One region of the Streptomyces sp. enrichment culture genome, then DNA from elsewhere that is predicted to be linked to it. Evidence: predicted binding sites of a transcription regulator. Region 1 holds the regulator's gene; the other holds the start of a gene.
The links. The regulator HrcA, encoded in region 1, represses chaperone genes, less so after heat shock. The targets are predictions, from matches to a motif close to TTNGCACTCNGNNNNNCNGAGTGCNAA.
Positions count from the first base shown of each region.

Region 2: a site for HrcA is predicted at 1,543-1,569, ahead of groL (chaperonin GroEL). Genes of this name have one in related genera too.

Region 1 covers NZ_OZ186847.1:5,625,744-5,629,151, reverse strand. The annotation lists gene ACSU6L_RS24775 (nitronate monooxygenase) at 1-127, opposite strand, end outside; gene dnaJ (molecular chaperone DnaJ) at 227-1,363, opposite strand; gene hrcA (heat-inducible transcriptional repressor HrcA) at 1,364-2,380, opposite strand; gene ACSU6L_RS24760 (MBL fold metallo-hydrolase) at 2,544-3,275, shown strand; gene ACSU6L_RS24755 (DUF3097 domain-containing protein) at 3,308-3,408, shown strand, end outside.
Region 2 covers NZ_OZ186847.1:4,682,668-4,686,075, forward strand. The annotation lists gene thrC (threonine synthase) at 1-519, shown strand, start outside; gene ACSU6L_RS20535 (MoaD/ThiS family protein) at 559-837, shown strand; gene ACSU6L_RS20540 (cold-shock protein) at 1,227-1,430, shown strand; gene groL (chaperonin GroEL) at 1,732-3,354, shown strand.

The DNA of each region.
Region 1 (3,408 bases):
CGGCGGCCAGGAAGCCGAGCCCCCCGGCCTCGGACACGGCCGCGGCGAGCTGCGGCACGGAGACACCGCCCGCCATGGGGGCCTGCACGATCGGATGGGGGAAGAGATCGGTCAGTGCGGAGGACATGACCGCATGGTGTCACGTCCCCCGAACAAGACCGAATCCGCCCCGCGTATGGCATAGACCACAGGCACCACCTGGGCCGAGCCACCCCGAGGACGCTTCTCAGCGGCCGTTGAAAGCGTCCTTCAAACGCGAGAACAGCCCCTGCTGTCCCGGCTGGAACTGCCCCTGCGGGCGCTCCTCGCCGCGCAGCTTGGCGAGCTCGCGCAGGAGGTGTTCCTGCTCCGGGTCGAGCTTGGTCGGGGTCTGCACCTCGACGTGGACGATGAGGTCTCCCCGGCCGCCGCCGCGCAGATGCGTGACACCGCGGCCGTGCAGCGGGATCGACTGGCCGGACTGCGTGCCCGGACGGATGTCGACCTCCTCCATGCCGTCCAGCGTCTCCAGCGGCACCTTGGTGCCGAGGGCCGCCGCCGTCATCGGGATCGTCACCGTGCAGTGCAGGTCGTCGCCGCGCCGCTGGAAGACCGGGTGCGGGAGTTCGTGGATCTCGACGTAGAGGTCACCGGCGGGGCCGCCGCCGGGCCCGACCTCGCCCTCACCGGCGAGCTGGATCCGCGTGCCGTTGTCGACACCGGCCGGGATCTTCACGGTCAGGGTGCGACGGGACCGCACCCGGCCGTCGCCCGCGCACTCCGGGCACGGGTTCGGCACGACCGTGCCGAAGCCCTGGCACTGGGGGCAGGGACGCGAGGTCATGACCTGGCCCAGGAAGGACCGGGTGACCTGCGAGACCTCACCGCGTCCACGGCACATGTCACATGTCTGAGCCGAGGTGCCCGGCGCCGCGCCCTCACCGCTGCAGGTGGAGCAGACGATCGCGGTGTCGACCTGGATGTCCTTGGTCGTGCCGAAGGCCGCCTCGTCGAGCTCGACCTCGATCCGGATCATGGCGTCCTGGCCCCGGCGGGTCCGCGAGCGCGGGCCGCGCTGCGACGCCGTGCCGAAGAACGCGTCCATGATGTCGGAGAAGTTCCCGAAGCCACCCGCGCCGAAGCCGCCGGCACCCGCGCCGCCGCTCTGCGAGAGGGGGTCGCCGCCGAGGTCGTAGACCTGCTTCTTCTGCGGGTCCGACAGCACCTCGTAAGCGGCGTTGATCTCCTTGAACCGCTCCTGGGTCTTCGGATCGGGGTTGACGTCCGGGTGCAGCTCGCGGGCGAGCCGCCGGAAGGCCTTCTTGATCTCTTCCTGCGACGCGTCGCGGCGCACGCCGAGAACGGCGTAATAGTCCGTGGCCACTTACGACTCCGCCAGGATCTGTCCGACGTACCGTGCCACCGCTCTTACCGCTCCCATCGTTCCCGGGTAATCCATGCGGGTCGGTCCGACCACGCCGAGCTTGGCGACTGCCTCGCCGCCCGAACCGTAGCCGACCGACACCACCGACGTGGAGTTGAGTCCCTCGTGGGCGTTCTCGTGACCGATGCGCACGGTCATGCCCGAATCCTTCGCCTCGCCCAGCAGCTTGAGGAGCACGACCTGCTCCTCCAGCGCCTCCAGGACAGGCCGGATGGTGAGGGGAAAGTCATGTCCGAAGCGGGTCAGATTGGCGGTGCCGCCGATCATCAGCCGCTCCTCGGTCTGCTCGACCAGCGTCTCCAGCAGCGTGGCGAGCACCGTCTGCACGGTGCCGCGATCCTCGTGCTCGAACGCCTCGGGGAGATCCTGCACCAGCTGCGGCACATCCGTGAAACGGCGGCCGGCGACCCGGCTGTTCAGCCGGGCCCGCAGATCCGCCAGGGACGTCTCGCCGAACGGCGCCGGGCAGTCGATCATCCGCTGCTCGACCCGTCCGGTGTCGGTGATCAGGACGAGCATCACCCGCGCGGGTGCCATCGACAGCAGCTCCACGTGCCGCACCGTGGACCGGGTCAGCGACGGGTACTGCACGACGGCGACCTGCCGGGTGAGCTGCGCCAGCAGCCGTACCGTGCGGGCCACGACGTCGTCGAGGTCGACGGCGCCGTCGAGGAAGTTCTGGATCGCGCGCCGCTCGGGCGCGGTGAGCGGCTTGACCTCGGCGAGCTTGTCGACGAAGAGCCGGTAGCCCTTGTCGGTGGGGATGCGCCCGGCGCTGGTGTGCGGCTGGGCGATGTACCCCTCGTCCTCCAGGGCGGCCATGTCGTTGCGGACCGTGGCCGGTGAGACGCCGAGGCTGTGCCGCTCGGTGAGCGCCTTGGAGCCGACCGGCTCCTCGGTTCCGACGTAGTCCTGGACGATGGCGCGCAATACCTGAAGCCGTCGTTCACTGAGCATCCGCGCACACCTCCAGCGGTTCGTCCCCTTGGCGCTCCCCCTGGCACTCTGCGCATGCGAGTGCCAGCCTTACCCGGCCCAGTGTACGGCCGTCGGGTACGCCCCGGGCAAGGCCGGTCCTGCGAGGTCGTGCCCGCGGGGGCGTCACGGTTAGCGTCGCGGTATGACGGTGACTTGGGAAGAGCTGGGATGGGAACGGCTCGCGACCGGGGTCGGCCGGTGCCGCCTGCCGGGCTGGGACTGCACGGCCGGACTGGTGCGGGGGCACGGCACGGCGCTGCTGATCGACGCGGGTTCCAGCCTCGCGGAGGGCGCCCGGCTGCGCGCGCAGGCCGAGCGGCTGGCCGGCGGTCGTGTGACCCATCTCGCGCTCACGCACCCCCACTTCGATCATGTCTTCGGCGCGGCGGCGCTGGCGGGGGCGGAGGTGTTCGGGGCGGTCGGCGTGGACGCCGCGCTGACGTCCCGGCGGGCGCGGGCGGAGCTGCGGGGGGACGCGATGCGCCACGGCCTGGACGAGGCGGCGGCGACGGAGGCCGCGGACACCCTCGTCGCGCCCCGCCACCACGTGTCCGGCGAGTGGACGCTGGACCTGGGCGGCGGCCGGCAGGCGCTGCTGGCCAACGTGGGCCCCGGGCACACCGCGCACGACCTGGTCGTCCTCGTCCCCGGCGATCCGGAGGTCGTCTTCTGCGGCGACCTGGTCGAGGAGTCCGGCGAGCCGCAGGCCGGCCCCGACGCGGTCCCGGCCCGCTGGCCGGACGCCCTGGACCGGCTGCTGTCCCTCGGCGGCCCGGACGCGGTCTACGTGCCCGGCCACGGGGCGGTGGTGGACGCGGCGTTCGTACGGCGGCAGCGCGACACGCTCGCGGCCCGTTTCGGCGTGTCGCCCTGAGCGCGCCCGGCACTGTCCATATCGTCATCCGAATGCGCCAGTACTCTCCGGACCTGACCCCGCCCTGGAAGAAGCCCCAGCCCGTCCCGGAGGTCCCGGCGGAGCCCGGCCTGGTGGTCGAGGAGCCGGGGAC
Region 2 (3,408 bases), 940 kb from region 1:
ATCGCCTCCGGCTCCCAGCTCACCAAGATCGACAAGGGTCTGCAGGAGCTGATCAAGCTCGGGCTCGTCGAGGACAGGCCGTACAAGATCTTCGGCGCCCAGGCCGAGGGCTGCTCGCCGGTGTCCACCGCGTTCAAGGCGGGCCACGACGTCGTCCGGCCGCAGAAGCCGAACACCATCGCCAAGTCGCTCGCCATCGGCAACCCGGCGGACGGGCCGTACGTCCTCGACATCGCCCGGCGCACCGGGGGCGCGGTGGAGGACGTGACGGACGAGCAGGTCGTCGACGCGATCAAGCTGCTGGCGCGGACCGAGGGCATCTTCGCGGAGACCGCGGGCGGGGTCACCGTGGGTGTGACGCGCAAGCTCATCGAGAACGGGGTGCTCGACCCGTCGCTGACGACCGTCGTGCTCAACACCGGCGACGGCCTCAAGACCCTCGACGCGGTGGCCGGCACGGGGCTCACGGCGACCATCCGGCCCAACCTCGAGTCGTTCCGCGAGGCCGGGCTCGTCTAGACCAAGCCCCAGTAAGTCACTCCACCGGAGGTTTTCATCGTGAGCGTCACCGTCCGCATCCCCACCATCCTGCGCACCTACACCGGCGGTCAGGCCGAGGTGGCCGCCGAGGGGGCCACCCTCGCCGAGGTCATCGCCGACCTGGAGAAGAACCACACGGGCATCGCCGCCCGGGTTCTCGACGACCAGGGCAAGCTGCGTCGGTTCGTCAACGTGTACGTCAACGACGACGACGTCCGCTTCGAGCAGGGGCTGGAGACGGCCACGCCGGACGGTGCCGGCGTCTCGATCATCCCGGCTGTCGCGGGCGGCTGCTGACGTCACACGCTGTTCATCGAATTGCCCCCTCCGTGAGAGATCCGGAGGGGGCAATTCCATGTGATTGAGCGCGGTAGAGTTGGGGAACCCGCCGCACTTTCCGCGATGTGGCTGCGACAAGATGCAGCCAAAATCAGCGGCCCTTTCGCGCCTTTCGCTCCTTTTGCCGGGCCCGACTTGCCCGGAATTCGGGTGAATTCTTCGTAAATAAGCGATCAGTGCTGCCCGGATTTCTCGTCCGATTGACCTGTTGCAGACGGCAGTTGGACAGATACATTCAGCCGCGGTCGACGCGTTCCGGCGCACGCCCCCAACGACTGGGGGGTGAGGTCTGACCCGGATCCGCGAAGTGCGGATCTGTGCAAGGGCCAGTAATAGGGGAGTTAGGCATGGCTCAGGGCACCGTCAAGTGGTTCAACGCGGAGAAGGGGTACGGCTTCATCGCGGTCGACGGTGGTGCGGACGTCTTCGTCCACTACAGCGCGATCCAGATGGACGGGTACCGCACCCTGGAAGAGGGCCAGCGGGTCGAGTTCGAGATCTCGCAGGGCCAGAAGGGCCCGCAGGCCGACATGGTTCGCGTCACCGCCTGAACGTTCTATTCGAAGGGCTCGCACCGCACGCCGGTGCGAGCCCTTCGGCGTGTCCGGCGGCCGGCGCCGGCTGTTCGCCCACCGCTGACTACCTGCCGGTCTCCGAGAGCCGCTTGCACTCGATGGGGGCGAGTGCTAATCATTGGCGTTAGCACTCTGAAGGTGAGAGTGACAACGAAGGACCGGGTCGGTGAGGCCGCAGGCCGGGTGGGGCAAGGAACCACGAGGCAGGCAGGCCGTCCGTCGCGGGCGCGGGCGCGGTCCGAAGGAATCACCCCCAGTCCTGGAGGGACCACTTCACATGGCCAAGATCATCGCGTTCGACGAGGAGGCGCGGCGCGGCCTCGAGCGCGGCATGAACCAGCTCGCGGACGCCGTCAAGGTGACCCTCGGCCCCAAGGGCCGCAACGTCGTCCTCGAGAAGAAGTGGGGCGCCCCCACGATCACCAACGACGGTGTCTCCATCGCCAAGGAGATCGAGCTCGAGGACCCGTACGAGAAGATCGGCGCCGAGCTGGTCAAGGAAGTCGCCAAGAAGACGGACGACGTCGCCGGTGACGGTACGACCACGGCCACCGTTCTCGCCCAGGCGCTGGTCCGCGAGGGTCTGCGCAATGTGGCCGCCGGTGCCAACCCGATGGCCCTGAAGCGCGGTATCGAGAAGGCCGTCGAGGCCGTCTCCGGCGCGCTGCTCGACCAGGCCAAGGAGGTCGAGACCAAGGAGCAGATCGCCTCCACCGCCTCCATCTCCGCCGCCGACACCCAGATCGGCGAGCTGATCGCCGAGGCCATGGACAAGGTCGGCAAGGAAGGCGTCATCACCGTCGAGGAGTCGCAGACCTTCGGTCTGGAGCTCGAGCTCACCGAGGGCATGCGCTTCGACAAGGGCTACATCTCCGCCTACTTCGCGACCGACATGGAGCGCATGGAGGCGGTGCTCGAGGACCCGTACATCCTCATCGCCAACTCCAAGGTCTCCAACGTCAAGGACCTGCTCCCGCTCCTGGAGAAGGTCATGCAGTCGGGCAAGCCGCTGCTGATCATCGCCGAGGACGTCGAGGGCGAGGCCCTGTCGACCCTGGTCGTCAACAAGATCCGCGGCACCTTCAAGTCCGTCGCCGTCAAGGCTCCGGGCTTCGGTGACCGCCGCAAGGCCATGCTCGGCGACATCGCCATCCTCACGGGCGGCGAGGTCATCTCCGAGGAGGTCGGCCTCAAGCTGGAGAACGCGACCCTGGACCTCCTGGGCCGCGCCCGCAAGGTCGTCATCACCAAGGACGAGACCACCATCGTCGACGGCGCCGGCTCCGCCGACCAGGTCGCGGGCCGCGTGAACCAGATCCGCGCCGAGATCGAGAACAGCGACTCGGACTACGACCGCGAGAAGCTCCAGGAGCGTCTGGCGAAGCTGGCCGGCGGCGTGGCCGTCATCAAGGCCGGTGCCGCCACCGAGGTCGAGCTCAAGGAGCGCAAGCACCGCATCGAGGACGCCGTCCGCAACGCGAAGGCCGCCGTCGAGGAGGGCATCGTCGCCGGTGGTGGCGTGGCCCTGCTGCAGGCCTCCCAGGTCTTCGAGAAGCTGGAGCTCGAGGGTGACGAGGCGACCGGCGCCCAGGCCGTGAAGCTCGCGCTCGAGGCCCCGCTGAAGCAGATCGCCGTCAACGCCGGCCTCGAGGGCGGCGTCGTGGTGGAGAAGGTGCGCAACCTGACCCCGGGCCACGGCCTGAACGCCGCGACCGGCGAGTACGTCGACCTGGTCAAGGAAGGCATCATCGACCCGGCGAAGGTGACCCGCTCTGCCCTGCAGAACGCCGCCTCCATCGCCGCGCTCTTCCTCACCACCGAGGCCGTCATCGCCGACAAGCCGGAGAAGGCCGCTGCCCCGGCCGGCGGCGGCATGCCGGGCGGTGACATGGACTTCTGATCGACTCCTGTCGGTCACCCGGTCCTACGCCGAGGGCGGCACTCCCAGCGACCT